DNA from 3 places in the Peribacillus sp. B2I2 genome. Region 3 is predicted to be linked to each of the others. Evidence: riboswitches for the same ligand, from Rfam matches in the RefSeq annotation. Region 3 holds a riboswitch; each other region holds the start of a gene.

Region 1 (7,749 bases), 4.0 Mb from region 3:
CAATGGGTAAAGGATATGCTCGCCAAGGGAATCACTTCTTTCTATAAAGAAGAAAATGGCATAGTCCACTATTATGATAATGGTGAATATAAAGAAATTGTCGAAAATCCTAAGGTGATCAATCTTAAAGCAATCAAGAAGCAAAAAGGCGTAATCAAGAAAAACAGTGGTGCAAGCTTGATAGATATCGGCGATGGAGTGGCCATTCTTGAATTCACTTCGCCGAATAATGCAATCGGTCTGGATATCATGCAAATGATCAATGCGGCGGTCGACGAAGCGGAAGCGAATTTTAAAGGCCTTGTCATCGGAAACCAAGGCAAGAATTTCTGTGTAGGCGCCAATATTGCAATGATGTTGATGGAAGCGCAAGATGACAATATTTTTGAACTCGATATGGTCATCAGCCAATTCCAAAAGGCGATGCTGAAAATTAAGTACAGTGCAGTTCCTGTAGTGGTTGCCCCGTTTAATATGACACTTGGCGGGGGTGCTGAAGTATCCCTTCCGGCTGCGCACATCCAGGCAACGACTGAAACATATATGGGACTGGTGGAAGCTGGTGTAGGTTTGATCCCTGGCGGCGGCGGGACTAAAGAACTTTATGTCAAGACATTGAGGAATATGCCGAAGGGTGTCGACTTTGATTTACAGAAAGTGGCCAACCAAGTATTTGAAACGGTCGCCATGGCAAAGGTTTCGACCTCTGCTGAGGAAGCACGCGGGAATAATTTCCTTAATTCATATGATGGAATAAGTGTGAATGCGGATCATCAACTATATGATGCGAAGCAGGCTGTCATTTCCATGTATGAACAAGGTTATACCGCTCCTGCCCGCACAAAGATTCCTGTCGTTGGTGAAACGGGATATGCCGCACTTCTCTTAGGGGCGGAATCCATGCGCCTTTCTGGATTCTTATCCGATCATGACCTTGTCATAGCCAAAGAGCTTGCATACGTCCTGGCAGGGGGGAAACTCCCGTTTGGCACGGAAGTAGATGAACAGTATATCTTGAACCTGGAAAAACAAGCGTTCCTAAAACTGATTTCGATGCCGAAATCTCAAGCAAGGATGCAGCACATGCTCGTTAAAGGGAAACCACTCCGTAATTGATGTTTAGATGAAGATATGGCCAAACCGATAAGGAAGATTAATAGATCGATAGCTTAAAATTGAGTAAGGGGGATCCTCATGAAAGAAGCGGTAATAGTAGCTGGAGCAAGGACTCCGGTAGGAAGAGCGAAAAAAGGTTCTCTAGCTAATGTACGTCCTGATGATTTAGGGGCACTTGTTGTAAAGGAAACGTTAAAGCGTGCAGGGAATTATGAAGGAACCATCGATGACCTGATTATCGGTTGTGCAATGCCTGAGGCGGAGCAAGGATTGAACATGGCGCGTAACATTGGAGCGTTGGCAGGGTTGCCTTATACAGTACCAGCCATAACCATAAATCGTTATTGTTCAAGCGGGTTGCAAAGTATCGCTTATGGAGCGGAAAGAATCATGCTCGGCCAAAGTGATACAGTCATTGCAGGCGGAGCGGAATCCATGAGCCTTTTACCAATGATGGGTCATGTAACGCGTCCGAACGCGAAACTTGCGGAAACAGCCCCGGAATATTATATGGGTATGGGTCACACTGCTGAAGCCGTTGCAAAAAAATACGGGATTTCCCGTGATGATCAAGATGCATTTTCTGTACGAAGTCATCAAAAGGCGGCTAAGGCCATTGCAGAAGGAAAGTTTTCGGATGAAATCGTACCGGTTGACGTAACCCTTCGCTCAGTGGGTCCAGATCTTAAATTAAAGGAAAAATCATTCACATTCTCACAGGATGAGGGCGTTCGTCCGGGTACGACTGTTGAAGTGCTGAAAAAACTAAGACCTGCATTCGCTGTTACAGGATCCGTAACAGCAGGGAATTCATCACAAACGAGTGATGGAGCAGCCGCGGTCATGGTCATGGATGGGGAAAAGGCCTCGTCATTGGGGATGAAACCGATTGGTAAGTTCCGCTCCTTTGCTGTAGCGGGGGTACCGCCTGAAATTATGGGGATCGGACCGATTGCAGCCATTCCTAAAGCTTTGAAACTAGCAGGCCTTGAGTTATCCGATATTGGTTTATTTGAATTGAATGAAGCCTTCGCTTCCCAATCCATTCAAATCATTCGTGAGCTGGGGCTGAATGAAGAGATTGTCAATGTAAATGGCGGAGCCATTGCCTTAGGCCATCCACTGGGATGTTCTGGAGCAAAATTGACATTAAGCCTGCTTCATGAAATGAAGCGCAGAAACCAACAATTCGGAGTTGTGACAATGTGTATCGGCGGCGGAATGGGAGCTGCTGGAGTATTTGAATTATTAGCGTAATTCCATCCCTTCCGGAAGCTGTCAACATGCTTCCGGCGGGTTTACTTTCATTAATCACTTAGGGGGAAAAAACATGTCCAATCAAACAACAGATAACCTCATTAAAGGCGGAGCTTTTTTAGTAGAAGATATTACGTATGATCAAGTGTTTACACCGGAAGATTATTCCGAAGAGCATAAAATGATTGCCAAAACTTCAGAGGATTTCGTGGTGAATGAAATTCTGCCGCAGGTTGAACATTTAGAAAACCATGAATTCGACCGTTCTGTAAAATTACTGAAGCATGCAGGTGAACTCGGTTTACTTGGTGCTGACGTTCCTGAGGAATACAGCGGATTGGGTCTTGATAAAATCAGTTCGGCATTAATTACAGAAAAAATGGCACTTGCAGGCGGCTTCGGAATTACGCATGGTGCACACGTAGGTATCGGATCTTTGCCGATCGTATTATTCGGAAATGAAGAACAAAAGAAAAAATATCTCCCTTTACTGGCAACGGGTGAGAAAATTGCTGCGTATGCCTTAACGGAACCAAGCTCAGGTTCAGATGCTTTGGGGGCAAAAACGACTGCGAAATTGAATGCTGAAGGAACACACTATATTTTAAATGGTGAAAAACAATGGATTACAAATGCAGGTTTTGCAGATGTCTTCTGTGTATACGCCAAAATCGACGGCGAACAATTCTCTGCTTTCATTGTAGAGCGTGATTATGAAGGTGTATCAACTGGTGCTGAAGAGAAGAAAATGGGCATCAAAAGCTCATCTACACGTACATTAATCCTCGAAGATGTTCATGTACCCGTCGAAAACCTTTTGGGTGTAGCCGGAAAAGGGCATGTCATTGCTTTCAATATCCTGAATATTGGCCGTTATAAATTAGGCGTGGGTGCTGTCGGCGGATCTAAACGTGCCCTTGAGATTACAGCTGCTTATACGAATCAACGCCAACAGTTCAAAACGAAAATTTCCGATTTTAACTTGACGAAAGAAAAACTTGCAACAATGGCGTCTAAAATTTATGCAGCAGAAAGCTCTGTATACCGTACTGTTGGCCTTTATGATCAAAGGCAAAGCAAATTGACTGATGAGCAAGTGAAAGATGGGAAATCAATGGCAGCTGCAATCGCTGAATATGCAATTGAGTGTTCATTGAATAAATTCTTCGCTTCCGAAGTATTGGATTATGTTACGGACGAAGGCGTACAGCTTCATGGCGGTTATGGTTTCATGCAGGAGTATGAAATTGAAAAAGCATATCGTGATTCCCGTATTAACCGGATTTTTGAAGGTACAAATGAAATCAACCGATTGCTTGTACCGGGAACTTTCCTGAAGAAAGCACTTAAAGGGGAATTGCCGCTTCTTCAAAAGGCTCAAGGCCTGCAAGAGGAATTAATGATGATGATGCCGGAAGAGCCTGGCGATGAGCCATTGGCACAAGAAAAAATGCTTGTTAGAAACGCTAAGAAAATCGGTATTTTGGCAGCTGGCCTTGCTGCACAGAAATACGGCAATAAGCTTGATCAAGAACAAGAAATCCTCTCCAATATTGCTGATATAGCATCCCTTGCATATGCAGCTGAATCCGTGGTATTACGTACGGAAAAAGCAATTGCGGCTACAGGGCTGGAGAAGAACAAACAAAAAGTGCTTTACACGGAAATTTTCGTTCAGGAAGCTTTCAATGAAATAGAACAGCATGCAAAGGAAACGTTAATTGCGGTGGAAACAGGCGATACCCTTCGCATCATGCTTTCTTCACTTCGCAAGCTGACAAGACACAATCCAATCAATGTCATTGCGAAAAAACGTGAAGCTTCCGTTAAGGTAATCGAAACGGAAAAATATGCACTTTAAGCAATGAATCAGAATCTGTAAAGGGAATGCCCGTAAAGGCATTCCCTTTATTTCCTTTCATGAAATCGCAATGGAAATTCAAAAGACATTTCGTTGTATTGCGTGGTGAAAACGGGTATTCTATTGATAGGTGGTGAAATGATGGGCTTAACATTATATTGGTACCCAAAATGCGGCACATGCCGTAATGCGAAGAAGTGGCTGGATAATCATGAACTGCAATATGAAGCGATTCATATAGCGGAAAATCCGCCTTCGCGAACTGAAATAGAACAACTATATAAAATCAGCAATTTGGAATTGAAGAAGTTTTTCAATACTAGCGGTCAAAAATATCGGGAGCTAGGCTTAAAGGATAGGCTGAAAGAAGCTTCTGAAGCAGAGATGCTTGATATATTGTCCACAGATGGCATGCTTCTGAAAAGGCCGATTGTTACGGATGGTACCAAAGTGACGGTAGGTTTCAAAGAAGAGCAATTCGAACAGGTTTGGAACTGAAATTTTACAAAATATTTGGTTAATTCCTTACTTAAACAATAAATCTACCTTATAATGGAATAGATAAAATAAGATGTACATATGGAGGGTTTATAATGACAACAACACCAAAAGAACTTCGTTACACTAAAGAACATGAATGGGTCAAAACCGAAGATGGAACAGTGCGCATTGGAATTACAGCTTTCGCCCAGTCCGAGCTTGGGGACATCGTCTTCGTTGAGCTTCCAGAAATCGGGGATGAACTGAAAGCGAACGAACCATTTGGAAGTGTTGAATCCGTTAAGACCGTTTCAGAGCTGTATGCTCCTATCAGTGGCAAGGTTGTTGAAGTAAACGAAGACTTAAGTGACAACCCTGAATATGTAAATGAATCTCCTTTTGAAAAAGCATGGATGATCGTGCTGGAACCATCAAATAGCAGTGATATTGAAAACCTGATGAGCGCTGAAGAATATGAGAGTTTGATTAACGGTTAAAAACGAAGGAGAGGGGGGACTGAAAAGGCCTGCTCTCTTTTTCATTTTGTACAATCGCAGTTGCGCACATAATTCGTGAGATGGAGTGATGACATGGAATGGGGCGAATTCGATAAAGTGATCATTGTAGAAGGCAGTTCCGATAGAAGAAAAGTTGCCTCCGTTTTAAATGAAGATGTGGAAATTAGATGTACGAATGGGACCATATCATTAACTAAGCTTGATGAATTGGTGGATGAATTGATGGACCGTGATGTTTATCTCCTTTTTGACGCAGATGAATCAGGAGAAAAGCTCCGGAAGCAATTCCGAAGGGAAATGCCGGAAGCGAACCACCTGTATATTAATAAAATGTACAAAGAAGTGGAGAGCTCACCTGAACATCATATCGCAACTGTGCTTTTATCTGCCAATATGAATGTTAAAATGAAATTTTTAAGTCAAAGGGTGAACGACTAATTGATTCAGGAATGGAAAGAAGAAGAGTGTAAGCTTGCCGTTGAACAAGGGGAAACATTTTGCTTATATTTATATACGCCATTATGCGGCACCTGTCAGGTGGCTTCCAAGATGCTGACGATATCCATGGAACTTTTCCCGGAACTGAAGGCAGGTAAAATGAATATGAATTATGTTCAAGCTATTGCCGAATCATATGAAATTGAAAGTGTCCCGTGTTTATTGTTTTTCAAAGAAGGGCAGCTGCACAGAAAAATATATGCCTTTCAATCCGTTCCTTATTTATATGGATTGCTTAAGGAAATCAGCTGAAAAACCAATCAGAAACGGATTGGTTTTTTTAGTTGTGGACAAGTGGCGGCCAAATTGGAATTGAACAAAGAATATTCTAACAATTCATTGACTGATTAATTCTAAAATGTTATATTTTGTATTAAGAAAGCATCCTGAATTTAATAGTTCTTATCAAGAGTGGCGGAGGGACTGGCCCGACGAAGCCCGGCAACCGGTATAAATTTATATACGGTGCTAATTCCAGCAGAGTGTTAGCTCTGAAAAGATGAGGTGCGTTTTTAAAACCTCTTCTTTTGGAAGTGGTTTTTTTGTTTTGAAAGGCCCGGTTTCAATATAATTCCTACTAAATCCATAGAGAAAGAGGAGAAATAGTATGTCAGAGAAAAAGTTGCGTTTCGAAACATTGAGTGTTCATGGCGGTCTGCAAGCTGATGAAACAGGTGCACGTGCAGTCCCTATCTACCAAAGCAATGCATACTTGTTCAAAGACACTGACCATGCAGCGAATTTATTTGGCTTAAAGGAGAATGGCTATATATATACACGACTACATAATCCCACGGTCAGCGTTTTTGAGGAAAGAATGGCCTTATTGGAAGGCGGTATCGGCGGATTGGCAACAGCAAGCGGAATGGCTGCCATCTCACTGTCAATCCTGAATATTGCCGGTGCAGGGGATGAGATCGTTTCAGCCTCCACTTTATATGGCGGTACGTATAATCTTTTTGAAAACACTCTTCCGAAATATGGGATTAAAGTGAAGTTCGTTTCTCCTGATGACCCTGAAAATTTCAAAAGGGCGATAACGCCAAGAACTAAAGCCATATTTGCCGAAACAATCGGAAATCCAAGTTTGAGGGTCCTTGATATCGAAGCGGTAGCTGACATTGCCCACAATGCCGGGATACCTTTAATCATTGATAATACCTTCGCTACACCGTATCTATGCAGACCAATTGATTTTGGAGCGGATATTGTCATCCATTCCGCTACAAAATGGCTTCTGGGAAATGGAACCACTTTAGGCGGTGTCATCGTGGATGGAGGGAAGTTCGATTGGAACTCACCAAACTACCCTGGCTTTACGGAGCCTGATCCAAGTTACGACGGTCTGGTATACGCCGAGGCAGTTGGACCAGCCGCTTTTATAACGAAAGCCCGAGTGCAGTTACTTCGTGATTTAGGCCCTGCGCTAAGTGCCCAAAGCGCATTCCAGTTTACGCTTGGACTTGAAACGCTGCATGTAAGGATGAAAGAGCATCTTTCGAACACGAAGTCTGTACTTCAATATTTGAAAAATCACCCTGCCGTGACTTGGGTTTCGCATCCTTCTAATGAGGATCATCCCGATAAAGCCCTTGCGGATAAATATTTGCCCAAGGGAGCAGGATCCGTTGTGACTTTTGGAATTAAGGGAGACCGCGAAGCCGGGGCGAAACTTATCAATTCGGTGGAATTATGGTCCCATGTAGCGAATGTAGGGGATGCGAAGAGTTTGATCATCCACCCTGCCAGTACGACCCATCAGCAATTGAATGATGCAGGTCTGGCGAAAGCGGGTGTGCGTGCTGATCAAGTCCGTTTATCCATTGGGATTGAAAATGTAGAGGATTTAATAGAAGATTTGGAGCAGGCAATTGAAAAAGCGACGAATATCGTCTCCTTGACTTCTAAAACGGTTTAAGCAAAAAGTCCTGGGCATTCTTGAACTAGAAATATTATACATTGCGCTCCTTTTTTATCTATGATAAAATTTCAACATACTAAAGAACTTAATGATATACA
Region 2 (7,749 bases), 2.0 Mb from region 3:
AGCGAGTGTGCCTGCAGTTTTTTTATTTAAAAAACGTTCCAGTCATTTTCAGAAATCCGCTCCCTTTCCGCCTACTGTATCAGGGTTGGGAATGAGTCCATTCCCAACCCCTTTTTGCCGACAAAAGGGTTTCTATCTGAATTTTTTAAACAAAGCTGATTGGAATGGAAGGTATGAGATTCCTGCAGGGAAAGCGGGTCCAAGGGAGACCCTAGAGGTGCACCCTACTTTCCAATCAACGTTCCATTTTACACTCCCTCAAAAAAAGACCAACTAGTTGTTGGTCTTTTTTTGTTTTAGGAATGATAATACTTCCAAAAAGGCCGGGCCATTATCGACAAGCCTGTAATCCATAAATGCACATCCGTTCCTTTTGATTCTGTTTGGTATGGTTTCAATCGTATAGTCCTTTAACTGGAGACTTTCGTCAACTTCCTCCCAAAACAAAGGTGTAGCCACACCCGCGAAAGAATTTCCCCGTGGGGAATAAGGTTGAATGATGGTTTTTCCTTCACTATGCTGCACAAAGTCCAAGTAAAGTCGGTCATGCCGATTTATTTTCATTCTTTCCGTTGTAAAATCATTTGGGTTGGAACTTGTTAAGTAGTCACCGAGAAAATCGGTGAATATGCGTGTCTCCTGATAAGTAAATCTGTCATCAGGCAGAGGGATGTGAATTTGCAGTCCTTTGTTACCTGAAGTTTTTACAAAAGCTTTTATCCTTAAAGAGTCCATCACCTTTTTTATTTCCTGTGCGGCCTTTATAGCCAAGGAGAAAAATTCGATGGAAGGGGGATCTAAGTCCAGGACGATTTCATCGGGTCTTGTTTTTCCAGCTTTCTGAAATGGGGCATGGAATTCCAATGCCAGTTGATTTCCAAACCAAAGTAGCGTTTCAATATCGTTACACAGCATATACTCAATATCATCATCCATGAACGTTTTAATAAAGGCCGGCGCATAATCAGGCTTGTTTTTCTGGAAAAATCTTTCTTTATCCATAGTGCCATGAGGATAGCGAATAGTCGTAAGCAGTTTATCCTTCAAGAAGGGTAAGAAGAAAGCTGAAACCTCCCGTAAATAATGAAGGTATTCAACTTTTACCACCTGTTTTCCACCGGTTATCCAAAGTGGTTTATCCTTGGAGGTTATTTGTACAGTATCTGGAAATGTGTATTGGCCTATGACGAATTTCTCCCAGGTACATTCATCGGGGGTTGTTTGTAAAAGCCATTGCGAAAACTGGGGTTCACGCAATTCATTTTCCTCATAAACGTGTAAGAATTGAACTTCGATGCAAATGGATGGATGTATATAAAAAAATTGTGCGTCTTCGTCTGATGCATTTTGCTTGATCAGTTCATGCAATATCCCTTTATCTTGAGCACTCAGTCCATTTTTAACACTTCCGATTTTCGTTACGGCACCTTCTTTGAAAACTGCGAGGGAAACGTAACCATTTTCTTTGTGCAATGCTGTAATGAAACAAGAAACGGTCTTCCAATTTTTCACCTTAATCCAAGATGTAGAACGTTTTCCTTCTTGCCAAGTTCCCCGAATTTCCTTGGCGACAACTCCTTCGCCATCGAATAGGATGACCTTTTTCAAGGCATCATCCAAAACGTCAAAACTTTCTATTAATTGGATCAAAGCCTTATCGGTGGAGTCAGGAGGCATAGGAAAGCCAAGTTCTTCACCCATATTCATCATGAATCTCCTTCGTTCTTCCATAGGTTTAGCTGCTATGTCTTTTCCGCTGATGCGAAGCAGGTCAAACGCTATAAACCGGCATGGGGAAAAATGAGCTTTTTCTGAAATTAAGGATTGTTTCCCAAGGCGTCCACGCCACTGTATTTGAAAAAAGTCCGCTTTTGCTTGATTGGTAAGCCAGACCAATTCACCGTCCAACTGCAGTGGGAGGTAATCTTCCAGGTCCAGATCTTTGATGTAAGCAATGATTTCTGGGAATAAGGGTGATAACTCCTTCTCATTTCGACTCGAGATGCTTATCGTATCGGAGTCTATCGTTAAAATTGCCCTAAAGCCGTCATATTTGATTTCATAACGCCAATCCTTGGAGTTAGGGGCTTCAGGGTAATAGGTTGGCAGCATCGGTTTCATCTTGTAATTACCTCCGCAAATAATTGATAACATTATTTTGCCAAAAAAACGAAGTGTTAGAGTTGGCAATTGTTTTTTCGGTTTTTTTTTAACAAAGGGGAATAATAAAATTGATCTTCTCTTTAAAAATAAGTTATGAGGTGACGAATATGCATACGATGTGGAAGGGGAGCATATCATTCGGTTTGGTGAACATTCCGATCAAACTTCATGCTGCAACGGAAGATAAGGATATATCTTTAAAGACGTTGCATAAGGAGTGTCATTCACCGATTAAATACGAAAAGATGTGTCCGGTTTGCCAAAAAGAAGTGGGAAAGGACGATATAGTCCGCGCTTTTGAATATACAAAGGGAAAGTTTGTTGTATTGGAAGACAGTGAACTAGAACAGCTAAAAAAACAAAATGAAGAAAAAGCAGTGGAAATCGTGGATTTCGTTAAAATTGAAGAAATAGATCCCATTTATTTCAACCGGAGTTATTACATGTCTCCTAATGACGGTGGGATAAAAGCTTATTCCCTTTTGAGGCAGGCCCTAAAAGAATCGAATAAGGTTGGGTTAGCGAAAATCATCATTCGCTCAAAAGAACAAATGGCGGTAATCCGAGTTGTTGATAATACCTTGGTGATGGAAACGATTCATTATCCGGATGAAGTTCGCTCCACAGCGGATGTGCCGAATATCCCTGCCAACGATACCATTGTAAAAAAAGAAATCGATACGGCTGTGTTATTGATAGATCAATTAACGACTACTTTCGATCCGACAAAATATAACGATGACTATCGAACCGCTTTACTTGATTTGATTGAATCGAAGAAAACGGGACAAACGACGATTACAGCCAAAACAAAAGAGCCAGTTTCCAACAATGTAACCGATTTAATGGAGGCTTTACAGGCATCCATTGACCGAACGAAACATGATGAACCGGAAAAGAAAAAGACTACCCGAAAGAAAGCGGCACCGAAAAAAAAGAAACAAGCATAAACAGGAAGCTGAGCGGAAGACGTATGATGTCGCTCGGCTTTCTGCTTGTTTTAGCAAGGGGGTTTGCCTTCTAATAAGGTAATGAAAGTGACTTAACAGGGAGAGGATTACATATGGAAGGAAGTACAAATAGGTAAGTGGATCACGATGTAAGGAACTGAATGGAATTAAAAGAAAATGATGGATGGAAATGAAGGCAAAAAAATTCGCTCCCTAAAGAGCGACAATGAGGAATTCAATCGTGAAAATCAACATATAGGCGAACGGTTGTAGTTTTCGACTATATATTGTGTTCATATTCTACCATATTTAATTCTGAAATAGCAACAAAATTACTGAAACTAACCTATGAATTTTTCTGGAAATCAATGATATTTCGCCAACTTGGTGCTTTTGCCCTTCTAATCTGCTATATTCCCATAAAAAACTACAGAACAAAATGGATTTTTAGTATAATTTATACATATATGATGATATAAATTAAATAAGAATGGAAGATGTAAAATGGAAAATGGAAAAATCGAATCGCTTCATGCCGGAAAGCCCAAACAGGAAAATTTTTCAAATATCGATATCTTTTCAGCGATGGATAAACAAGCAGTGGATGACGTGATAGTAACTAAATCAGGCATAATGGGTGATGGGGTAGGTAATGTAAAGTTCCATGGAGGTCCTGATAGGGCTTTGTGTTTTTACCCCTTTGAGCATTACTCATTATGGAATGAAAGATTCGCTAAAAAGCTAGATATCCCTGCATTCGGTGAAAATTTAACTGTAGCGGGGATGAGGGAAGAAACAACGTATATCGGTGATATTTATCAAATAGGCGAAGTGATTGTTCAAATTAATCAGGGGAGGATCCCTTGCTCGACCATTTCCCACTTCAATCAAGAACCTAAGTTTTTGGAATTCGTGCTGAAAACGAGTTACACTGGTTATTTTGCAAAAGTCATTCAGGAAGGAACGATAAAGAAACAAAACGAAATCGTGCTAATAGATCGTTTGCAAGAAAAAATTTCGGTTCATTATGCAACAGAGGTGATCCTACATAACCGAGATGGGCTGGAAGGCTCAAACGCGTTACTTACACTAGACTCGTTAGCGGAAGACTGGAAACAAAGGATAGTGAAGAGAGTTCAAGCTGCAAAAGAGTGATTGAATTTTGCAAAAGTGAAAAAAATGACGATCAGGTATTGAAATTGACAGATTATTAATGTAAATTAAATATAATCAAATTTTGAAATCTTGTGAAAATTATATAATTGGATCTTATCGAGAGAGGTGGAGGGACTGGCCCGAAGAAACCTCAGCAACCAGCTTAGGCAAAGGTGCTAAATCCAGCAAGCAGAGCTTGATAGATGAGGAGAATGTTTCAAAAGACCTTCTTCTTTGAGAAGGTTTTTTTTTCTTTTCTCTCATACTCATATAAAACGACAAAAACAGGATTGTTTTTGAGAGAGGGTGTAATTATGAATTTTCGTAAAGAATTGAAAGAAAGAATGCTGGTTGGAGAAGGGGCAATGGGGACCTTACTGTACTCTTATGGCATCGATCAATGTTATGAGGAATTAAACTGCACGAACCCAGATCAAATAGAGTCCATTCACCGTGCCTATTTGCAAGCTGGTGCAGATATCCTTCAATCTAATACATATGGGGCCAATTTCAATAAATTGAAACGGCATGGACTTGAAGATGAAGTAAGCAGAATCAATCGCCAGGGAGTCATCCTTGCTAAAAAAGCGGCAAAAGGAAAGGCATATGTCTTCGGTACCATAGGGGCACAGCGGAGTATCAGGAAATCGGATTTAAGTATGGAAGAGATAAAGCGAGGTTTTCGTGAACAGCTATACAGTCTGTTGATGGAAAACCCGGATGGGATTCTCTTGGAAACATTTTATGACCTGGAAGAGCTGGAAACCGTTTTGCAAATCGTTAAAAATGAAACTGGACTGCCGATCATCGCAAATGTTTCGATGCATGAACTGGGAAATCTTCAAAATGGAATCCATTTAAATGAAGCCTTTCAAAAACTCGAGCAATTGGGTGCCGATGTTGTTGGGGTGAATTGCCGACTCGGTCCACATCATATGATTCGGGCCTTGGAAGAGGTGAGTTTGCCAAAGCAAGCGTCGATTGCCATTTACCCAAATGCCAGCCTTCCCGATTATGTGGATGGAAGGCTTGTCTATAAAGCTGTGCCGGAATATTTCGGCTCAAGTGCCCTAGACCTTCGTGAGCAAGGTGCCGGGATCATAGGAGGGTGCTGTGGAACGACTCCCCTGCATATTCAAGCTGTAAAGAATGCGATTGGAAGTTTGGCTCCAGTAAAAGAGAAATATACGAAAGCCCGTGAAATAGAAATAATTGAAGTGAACGATAGAGAATTGGAACTCCCTCTGTACGAAAAGGCCAAAACAGAAAGGACGATTCTTGTTGAACTTGATCCTCCGAAAAAGTTGGGAATAGAGAGTTTCATGACTGGTGCCGAGGTTTTGAAAAAAGCAGGGGTCGATTCCATTACCTTGGCGGATAATTCACTTGCTTCACCAAGGATATCGAATGATGCACTGGCTAACTTGCTGAAGAACCAATTGAATGTAAAGCCGATGGTGCATATAACATGCCGGGATCGAAATTTAATTGGCCTGCAGTCACATTTAATGGGCCTGCAGACGGTTGGGCTGGACGAATTATTGATCATCACCGGAGATCCCTCTAAAATTGGGGACTTCCCGGGAGCCACTTCGGTTTATGATTTATCGTCGTTTGACCTAATAAGCATGGTCAAACAATTTAATGAAGGTCTATCCTATTCCGGTCAGAGTTTGGGCCAGCGGGCTAATTTTAAAATTGCCGCCGCTTTTAATCCCAATGTAAAATATTTGGATAAAGCCGTACAGAGAATGGAAAAGAAGATTGCCTGCGGTGCCCAATCCTTTTTGACACAGCCAATTTATTCAGTTGAGCAGATTGAAGAAGTTCATGAAGCTACAAAACATCTAGAAACCCCGGTTTTCGTCGGTATCATGCCATTGACAAGCACACGGAATGCCGAATTCATCCATAATGAGATCCCGGGCATCAAATTGCCGGATAATGTCAGGAGGGCCATGGCTTTAGCGGGGGATGACCCTGTAAAGTCAAGAATTGAAGGGGTGAATATCGCGCGCGAGCTAGTCGACGCGGCACGGGAAAAATTCAAGGGCATATATTTAATCACTCCGTTCCTTCGCTATGAAATGACGGCGGAACTTACGAAATATATTAGAAAAGTCGATAGTAAACATACATCAGAGGTGGCAGCACATGAATAAAAAAGCGATTCAAGATCAGTTGGATACTAAGATTCTCCTGCTCGATGGAGCGATGGGAACCATGCTTCAAGCGGAGAATTTAACAGCAGAGGACTTTGGCGGGGAACAATTCGAGGGTTGCAACGAGTATTTATCACTGACACAACCGGAAATCATCCAATCCATCCATGAAAAATATTTAGCAGCAGGTGCTGATATCATTGAAACAAATACCTTCGGAGCGACTAGCATCGTTCTTGAGGAATACCAAATAAGCACGATTGCCTACAAGCTTAATAAAATTTCAGCTGAGCTTGCCGTTAAAGCATGTGAAAAATATTCAAATGATAATTGGCCAAGATATGTAGCTGGCTCGATGGGGCCTACCACAAAAACGCTATCCGTAACAGGTGGAACGACTTTTGATATTTTAACCGATTCTTATGAAGAACAGGCACTCGGTCTTTTGGATGGCGGGGTAGACTTGTTATTGGTTGAAACCTGTCAGGATATGCTAAATGTCAAGGCAGCCTTTTCTGGAATAAAAGCAGCCTTCGCTAAATCAGGAAAAGATGTACCTGTCATCATATCAGGTACGATCGAACCGATGGGGACGACACTTGCTGGCCAGTCGATAGAAGCTTTCTATTTATCGGTTGAACATATGAAGCCCATGGCTGTCGGCCTGAATTGTGCAACAGGGCCGGAATTCATGATAGACCATATCAGGACACTTGCAGATATAGCCAATAGCGCAATCAGTTGTTACCCGAATGCCGGGCTCCCGGATGAAGAGGGTCACTATCATGAGTCACCGACTTCACTTGCAGAGAAAATGAAGCAATTTGCCGAAAAGGGATGGGTCAATATCATTGGGGGTTGTTGTGGTACTACGCCAGAACATATTAAAGAACTTGTCAGGGTCCTTGAAGGCATTCAGCCCCGTACAATATCCGAATCAGCCCATGGGCATGCCGTATCAGGCATAGAGCCACTCATTTATGATGATTCAATGCGTCCTTTATTTGTAGGTGAGAGAACGAATGTTATCGGATCTCGAAAATTCAAGGAGCTGATTCGTGGAAAACATTACGAGCCAGCTGCCGAAATTGCACGTGCCCAGGTAAAAAAAGGCGCCCATGTCATTGATATCTGTCTTGCTGACCCTGATGGGGATGAGCTTGGTGATATGAAGGAGTTCGTAGAAGAGGTCGTCAAAAAAGTGAAAGTCCCATTGGTCATCGATACTACAGATGAAGCCGTACTTGAACAAGCATTAAAACATTCACAAGGAAAATCCATCATTAATTCCATTAACCTTGAAGATGGTGAAGAGCGCT
Region 3 (7,749 bases):
CAAGGCTTACGGCAAAAACAGGAAGCTCGACAGAGTTCACGAAAGAGCGGAAGACTTCTTCGCTTTCCAATTCAAATGATAGGACCGCCCCGGCTCCAAGTGACTGGCCTTCCTGGATGGCGTGCTGTGGATGATCTGCTAGGCCGGGATAATACACTTTTTTAACCAAGGGCTGCTTCTTTAAGTAGGCGGCAATCTTTTCTGCCCCTTTTTGGGAGTGCTCCATTCTAACGGACAAGGTCTTCAGACCTCTCATTACTAGCCAGGCGTCCTGGACACCAAGAACCGCTCCAAAGGAGTTTTGGAGGGAACCGAGTCTTACTGCCAATTCAGGATCTTTCACTACAGCAAGTCCAGCTACCACATCACTATGTCCGGATAAAAACTTCGTCGCGCTATGAAGGACAACATCAGCGCCCAGATTCAGTGGTTTCTGTAATGCTGGCGTCAAGAATGTATTATCAACAAAACTTAAGGCCCCGGCTGTTTTTGCGATATCACATACGGCTTTAATATCGGTCACTTTAAGTAATGGATTTGAAGGCGTTTCGATGTATATGGCACTCGTATTTGGCTTAATGGCCGCTTTGACGCTTTCAAGGTCCGTCATGTCAACGAAAGTATGCTCAATATTGAAACGTGTCAAAACACTTGTGACCATCCTGAACGTTCCGCCATACACATCTTCGGAAATGACGATATGGTCTCCGGCAGACAACAGTAGGAAAGCTGTTGAAATGGCTGCCATTCCTGATGAAAAGGCAAAACCGTGTGTACCTTCCTCAAGTTCGGCAATGATATCTTCCAGCGCTTCGCGAGTTGGGTTCCCGCTTCTGCTGTAATCATATTTACCGAATTGATCGATATCGGATTGATGGAAAGTGGAAGCGTGCTGAATGGGGACGCTCACACCGCCTGTTGCCGAATCGAATTTATGTTGATTATGGAGTAATTTGGTTTCAAAGCTAAAATCATGATCGGTCATCGTAGTGCCTCCCTTTTTACGTGTGCGAATGCTTGCTGTAAATCCTGAATCAAATCGTCGCTGTCCTCAATGCCGACGGAGAAGCGAAGCAGGCGATTACAAACCCCATTGGCCGTTCTGACTTCAAGCGGTATATCGGCATGTGTTTGTGTAGCAGGATAGGTGATGAAGCTTTCGACCCCTCCAAGGCTTTCTGCAAACGAAATTAATGAGAGTGATTGTAAAAATGGGTTGACCGCCGCTTCTTCAATGATGCGGAAGGAAATCATGCCGCCCCTACCGGGATACAATACGTCCGTAACACAATCATGTTCCGACAAGTAATCTACAAGTACCTTTGCATTCTTTTCATGACGATCCATCCGCAATGCCAGGGTTTTCATTCCGCGCATCAACAGCCAAGAATCAAAGGGGCTCAAGACAGCACCAGTACCATTATGATGGAAGGCAAGTGCATCACATAATTCCGCGCCGCTGGCCACGATCAGTCCGGCGAGCACATCATTATGACCACCGAGATACTTGGTAGCACTGTGAATCACAATATCCGCTCCAAGCAGGATGGGTTGTTGAATAAGAGGCGTGTAAAAAGTATTATCAACGATTAACAATAAATCAAATCGTTTGGCCAATGCGGCAACGGCGCTAATATCCGTTTGCTGCATAAGAGGGTTAGTGGGAGTTTCAATGAAGATGGCTTTCGTGTGAGGAGTGATGGCTTTTTCGATATCCTCCAAACAACAAGTGTTCACATAGTCACACTGCAACCCCCATTTCTTAAAACCTTGTTCTAACAGACGATATGTACCCCCATAAAGATCTTCGCTGACAATCCATGCATCACCTGATTTAAATAAGGCCAGTATAGTAGAAATGGCTGCCATTCCTGAACTGCAGGCATATCCTTGGTCGCCTTTTTCCAGATCGGCGATGGATCGTTCCAATAGTTGGCGTGTAGGATTACCTGTCCTTGTGTAATCGAATCCAGTCGATTGACCGATTCCTTCGTGGCGAAAAGCAGTTGAAAAGTATACCGGCGGATTGACTGTTCCTGTCGCCGTTTCGCTGCGATTTCCTAATTGAGCAAGATATGTTTCAGTTTTGTACATAGTTTTCACTGCTCCTTTGAGTTATATAAAATAAAAAAAGTCTTCTTTAAGAAGAAGACTTTGATTAAGTAGGGACGAGTCATTCTTCTTATCTTCCAAGTTCACAAACTTGTGGAATTAGCACCTTTTCATTGGTTTGAAACAAATGAAGGTTGCTGAGGTGTCATCGGGCCATTCCCTATACCTCTCTCGATAAGAGTTTAGATTATTCAATTTCTTTTGAATTTACTATAAATACAAAATACTGTCAAGAACAAGTTTGATGGATTTTGCTTCGATGTTCATGACTAGGTCTATTGGAGCCTAGCGGTGTCAACACTTTACGTGTCTAAAAAAGAATATCCGGAATTTTCATGTGGTCAAGGATAATCCTGAATGATCCTGTTGAATTAATTGAATTTTTCAGAAAAAGGGGAGGCTTGGCCGGATATTTTTGCTTTAAAATAATAAAGTTTGTACAATGTAAGGAGAGAGAATAATACGACATTATTCATTTCATATACTTAAGGTCTTCGATGAATAGTGCAAACATAGGAGGAGAACACATGGATTACAGAATCGAACGAGATACGATGGGTGAAGTGAAAGTTCCTGCCGATAAATATTGGGGAGCACAGACCGAGAGAAGCCGTAACAATTTCAAAATTGGTAATGAAAAAATGCCGATTGAATTGGTTCGTGCATTTGCATACGTTAAACAAGCTGCGGCAAAGGTGAACTATGATCTCGGTGATCTTTCGGAAGTTAAAAAGAATGCCATCGTTAAGATTTGCGGCGAAATCCTTGAAGGTACGCTTGATGAACATTTCCCGCTTGTAGTTTGGCAAACGGGAAGCGGGACGCAAAGTAATATGAACGTGAATGAAGTGGTCGCTAACAAAGGGAATGAATGGTTAAAAGAAAATGGTGAATCGGAAACACTTCACCCGAATGATGATGTAAACAAGGCACAAAGCTCCAATGATACTTTCCCGACCGCCATGCATATTGCAGCCTTTATGGAGGTCGCTGAAAAGTTGGTTCCTGCCATCAAAGAACTTCGTGATACATTCGATTCAAAAGAAAAAGAGTTTTGGGATGTCGTGAAGATTGGCCGGACGCATCTTCAAGATGCAACACCACTGACATTAGGACAAGAAATTTCTGGCTGGAAAGCGATGCTTGATAAAGATTTAGCGATGATTGAGGAAAGCAGCCAAAAATTATTGAACCTGGCTCTAGGCGGAACGGCTGTAGGAACAGGAATCAATACAAAAAAAGAATTCCCGGGACTTTCAGCAAAACAAATTGCAGCGGATACAGGACATCCTTTCGTCACATCGGATAATAAGTTCCATGCATTGACAAGCCATAACGAAATCGTTTATGCACACGGTGCTTTGAAAGCATTGGCAGCAGATTTAATGAAAATTGCAAACGATGTCAGATGGCTGGCAAGTGGCCCTAGAAGCGGAATCGGCGAAATAGCCATTCCTGAAAATGAGCCAGGCAGTTCCATCATGCCGGGTAAAGTCAATCCAACACAGAGTGAAGCGCTTACCATGATTGCGACACAAATCGTGGGTAACGATGCTACAATTGGATTTGCAGCAAGCCAAGGTAACTTTGAATTGAACGTATTCAAACCAGTCATCATCTATAACTTCCTTCAAACAGTGAAATTATTGACGGAAGGCATACACTCTTTTAACATTAATTGTGCGGTTGGCATCACTGCAAATGAAGATAAGATCAAAGAAAATGTAGATCGCTCCCTTATGTTGGTAACAGCATTGAACCCGCATATTGGTTATGAAAAAGCAGCCAAGATCGCCAAAACTGCATTCAAGGACAACTCTACCTTAAAAGAAGCGGCATTGAAATTGGAGTTCCTCACGGAAGATGAATTCAAAGCATGGGTCGATCCCGCTAACATGGTTAATAAATAATTCCATAGGAGTGCCCTCCCGCCGGTATTAGGGAGGGTGTTTCCATGTGTTAAAATAATGAAAGCAACAAATACTGAGATCATAAGTATCGGGAACAGGAGGAATAACAATGTCTTTATGCCCGCTTTGCAACGGTCTAAGAAAAATTCATGTAAATTGCCCGGAATGCAGCAGCAATCTTGAGGATAAAGGGAAATTCATGGATTACGCTGATGATTACAGTGCTTATATGGATATCGACACACTTAAGCTGAACGACGGATACCCCCAATCCCTTCAAAAAGGCCAGTGCCCGCATCTTATGAAATGCTCTGAATGCGGACATGATGAAGTGGTATTGGTCCAGGAATAGATTTGACCCTTATTTAATATTTGAATAAATGAAAAAAAGACCCATTCATGAACGGGTCTTTTTACGTTTAATTGGCAGATAACTTCATGCTTTCCTGCATTTGTTCGTCCTCTTCAACTAAAATGCGATGTTCGGTCCCTTTATCAAAAAAGTGTGCTTTATTCATGTCAAGGGCTAGTTTGATGTTCTCGCCTGCCTGGATAATATTCTTGGCATCTACCCGTGCGACGAAGTCCTGCCCCTCTAATGTGGAGTAAAGCATGATCTCCGCGCCCATGAGTTCGGCTACATCAATTTGGGTTGTGAATATACTGTTGGGGGACTCCGTGAAGCAATCTCCTTCGTTATGGAAATCCTCCGGACGGATGCCAAAGATCATTTCTTTTCCGACATATCCTTGATCACGCAGCATTCTCATCTTCAATTCGGGTATTTCAAACGTTTGTTCACCAATTTTAAACATGCCTTCTTTTAATGTTCCGGTAAAGAAGTTCATGGCAGGCGATCCGATGAAGCCGCCGACGAAAACGTTTATGGGTTTCTCGTAAACGTCTTTTGGGGCACCGACCTGTTGGATGATACCATCTTTCATTACGACAAGACGTGTCGCCATGGTCATTGCCTCTGTTTGGTCATGTGTGACATATATCGTTGTGGTGTCCAGACGTTTATGTAGCTTTGCGATTTCAGCACGCATTTGAACCCGCAGCTTTGCGTCGAGATTGGATAATGGCTCATCCATCAAAAATACTTTTGCGTCCCTTACAATTGCACGGCCTAGTGCCACACGCTGGCGCTGACCACCTGAAAGGGCTTTCGGTTTTCTATTTAGCAGCTCTTCAAGTCCGAGGATCCTTGCAGCTTCATTGACCCTTTGCTTGATCTCCGCTTTTGGCGTTTTCCGGAGTTTTAATCCAAATGCCATATTGTCATAGACGGACATATGTGGATATAAGGCATAGTTCTGGAAAACCATCGCAATATCACGATCTTTAGGGGGGACATCATTGACTCGCTTGCCGTCTATAAATAAATCCCCTTGGGAAATGTCTTCCAGTCCGGCAATCATCCGTAAAGTCGTCGATTTGCCGCAGCCTGAAGGTCCCACAAAAACTATGAATTCCTTATCGGCAACACGAAGGTTGAAGTCTTTAACAGCTGTCACCTTTTTATCATAAATCTTGAATATATGATCCAATACTAACTCTGCCATGAAAAATCCCCCTTTTAAACTATTGATTACTTGTACTAATTAAATATAGTCTAAGCTATCAGTTTAGAAAAAAGTATGGGCACATTGCACAAAAAAGGATGAAAACCCCTGTTTGTAATGAAAATTAATCATTCATTAAAAGAATCAAGTACGCAGTCAAGGCATGACGAAAGTTCCTAATATCGAGACCAGTTCTTTCAGAGAATTTATCTATCCGGTATTGTAAGCTGTTCCGATGTATATAAAGCTGTTTGGCGGCATAGGTGGCATTGGAATTACATTCGATATACGTTTTGATCGTTTTGATAAGTTCAGTATCCTGCTTGGTCTTGCCGAGAATCTCATTGATATACCACTTTGCATTCGTAACGGAAAGGTCATTTATTAATGAGTGGGGGATGATGTCTGCTAAATCAGCCACCTTTAGATCCGGCAGATGCACTTGTGCCAAATAAAAACATTTTTTCTCCTGGTTCCTGTGATGATGAAGGTCTTGATTTACAGGGTGAAAGCGCCCGGTGAACATACGTGTCTTTACATAAAAGTCACTTTCAAGCGTGGAAGAAATGGCGATTAGTTCTTTATTTGATAAAGGTTCATCCTTGTCCGTTTCAATCAAGATTCCTGACGTTTCATTTTCCCAGACCAATGCTGCATCAGATGGAACGAAAGCGAGGAAGGCGTCTTCAAAATCGGAGTTGGAAAAATCTGCATGAGTCAGCTTGAAATGAATGAATCGAACATTCTCCCAGCTTGTTAAGGGCAATGGTGCATTCGGTTCGGATAAAAAAGTTTTCCATGATACGTCTTGATACGTATTTGGATTATTCGGGTTTATGCAAGGAGCAAATAGCAGTTCCAATAAACGGATTTCTTCTGCGGTGATTTCTGAACGGGGAATCCCAAGTATACTTCTAGAGTCTTCGAACCAAACATATTCAGAAATTTCATCAGTATCCATTTTATTGGTAATAGCATTCGGGAATTTTTGTTTAAGATTTTCAAGCATCGTCTCCACCTTCTTTCTTCATATCCATATCATTATAGCGAAAAAGAATAAAGTGCAAAAGATTAAGAATATTACTAGTTTTTAAGAAAAACGACATGACAAGGTCAAATCATTCCGGTAAACGGAAATTCATGGTTAAAGCGAGTTGGAATAAAAGTTGGAAGTATTGTTAATTTTAGGAAAGGGTTTTGCATATGCTTTATGGAATATCGTTTAAGAGGAGGCGATTGTATGAACATTTTAATATTGGGTGGTACACGGTTTATAGGCCGGTATTTAGTTAAAGCTGCGATTGAGAAAGGGCATGATGTCACACTTTTTAATCGTGGAAGCAACCCTGATGTTTTTGGCGAAATCGAACAATTAAGAGGGGACCGCGACGGGGATCTGGAAATGTTGAAGGAAAGACATTGGGATGCAGTCATTGACACATCGGGTTTTATCCCTCGAACTGTAGAGAAATCTTGCAGATTACTGAATCAGGTTAAACATTATACATATATTTCAAGCTGCTCAGTTTATAAGGATCCTAGCAAACCAGGCATTGATGAAAATGGAGCGGTTCATATACTAAATGATGCAAAAGTAGAAGAAATCACCCGTGGGACGGCTGGACCGATATACGGGGAATATTATGGTCCGCTAAAATCATTGAGCGAAAAAGCAGCTGAAAAAGAACTGCCGGGGAAAGTCTTGTCAATTCGTGCTGGCCAAATAGTAGGTCCTTATGATTACACTGACCGTTTGCCATACTGGCTTAAGAGAATAGCGGAAGGGGGAGAAGTTTTATCCCCGGGACGCCCTGGCCGTCCAATCCAATTTATCGATGCAAGGGACTTAGCTCAATGGATCATCCAAATGATAGAAAAAAGTATGACAGGTGCATATAACGCCGTGGGACCGGATTACACTCTAACTATGGGTCGTTTACTTGAAGACTGTAAAAAGGTGACAAGAAGCAATGCTGCCTTTACATGGGTATCTGAAAAGTTCTTGATGGACAATAAAGTCGAGCCGTGGGGAGAGATGCCTTTATGGATACCGGAAGAGTTCCCTTTTCCAGGAGCCAAGGAACCTTTGAATGGATTTTTGGCTTTTGATAACAATAAAGCCATCAATAATGGACTAACATTCCGTCCGCTTTCTGAAACAC

Evidence for each region. A riboswitch is a leader RNA that binds a small molecule or an ion and turns the genes downstream of it on or off. The one in region 3 is predicted to bind S-adenosylmethionine.
Region 1: another riboswitch for S-adenosylmethionine. It lies ahead of ABIE66_RS25670 (O-acetylhomoserine aminocarboxypropyltransferase/cysteine synthase family protein); the one in region 3 lies ahead of ABIE66_RS05770 (methionine biosynthesis PLP-dependent protein).
Region 2: another riboswitch for S-adenosylmethionine. It lies ahead of ABIE66_RS15525 (bifunctional homocysteine S-methyltransferase/methylenetetrahydrofolate reductase); the one in region 3 lies ahead of ABIE66_RS05770 (methionine biosynthesis PLP-dependent protein).

What each region holds. Positions count from the first base shown of each region.
Region 1 is NZ_JBGCCB010000001.1:5,132,568-5,140,316, reverse strand. Features, by position in the region: gene ABIE66_RS25705 (3-hydroxyacyl-CoA dehydrogenase/enoyl-CoA hydratase family protein) at 1-1,116, shown strand, start outside; gene ABIE66_RS25700 (acetyl-CoA C-acetyltransferase) at 1,195-2,373, shown strand; gene ABIE66_RS25695 (acyl-CoA dehydrogenase family protein) at 2,447-4,234, shown strand; gene ABIE66_RS25690 (arsenate reductase family protein) at 4,376-4,732, shown strand; gene gcvH (glycine cleavage system protein GcvH) at 4,828-5,211, shown strand; gene ABIE66_RS25680 (toprim domain-containing protein) at 5,305-5,670, shown strand; gene ABIE66_RS25675 (thioredoxin family protein) at 5,671-5,982, shown strand; SAM riboswitch class I at 6,130-6,236, shown strand; gene ABIE66_RS25670 (O-acetylhomoserine aminocarboxypropyltransferase/cysteine synthase family protein) at 6,338-7,648, shown strand.
Region 2 is NZ_JBGCCB010000001.1:3,153,538-3,161,286, reverse strand. Features, by position in the region: gene ligD (DNA ligase D) at 274-2,121, opposite strand; gene ku (non-homologous end joining protein Ku) at 2,271-3,113, shown strand; gene ABIE66_RS15530 (MOSC domain-containing protein) at 3,618-4,268, shown strand; SAM riboswitch class I at 4,380-4,478, shown strand; gene ABIE66_RS15525 (bifunctional homocysteine S-methyltransferase/methylenetetrahydrofolate reductase) at 4,583-6,430, shown strand; gene metH (methionine synthase) at 6,423-7,749, shown strand, end outside.
Region 3 is NZ_JBGCCB010000001.1:1,142,901-1,150,649, forward strand. Features, by position in the region: gene metC (cystathionine beta-lyase) at 1-985, opposite strand, end outside; gene ABIE66_RS05770 (methionine biosynthesis PLP-dependent protein) at 982-2,094, opposite strand; SAM riboswitch class I at 2,180-2,293, opposite strand; gene fumC (class II fumarate hydratase) at 2,640-4,022, shown strand; gene ABIE66_RS05780 (hypothetical protein) at 4,132-4,374, shown strand; gene ABIE66_RS05785 (ABC transporter ATP-binding protein) at 4,442-5,587, opposite strand; gene ABIE66_RS05790 (PucR family transcriptional regulator) at 5,712-6,596, opposite strand; gene ABIE66_RS05795 (NAD-dependent epimerase/dehydratase family protein) at 6,828-7,749, shown strand, end outside.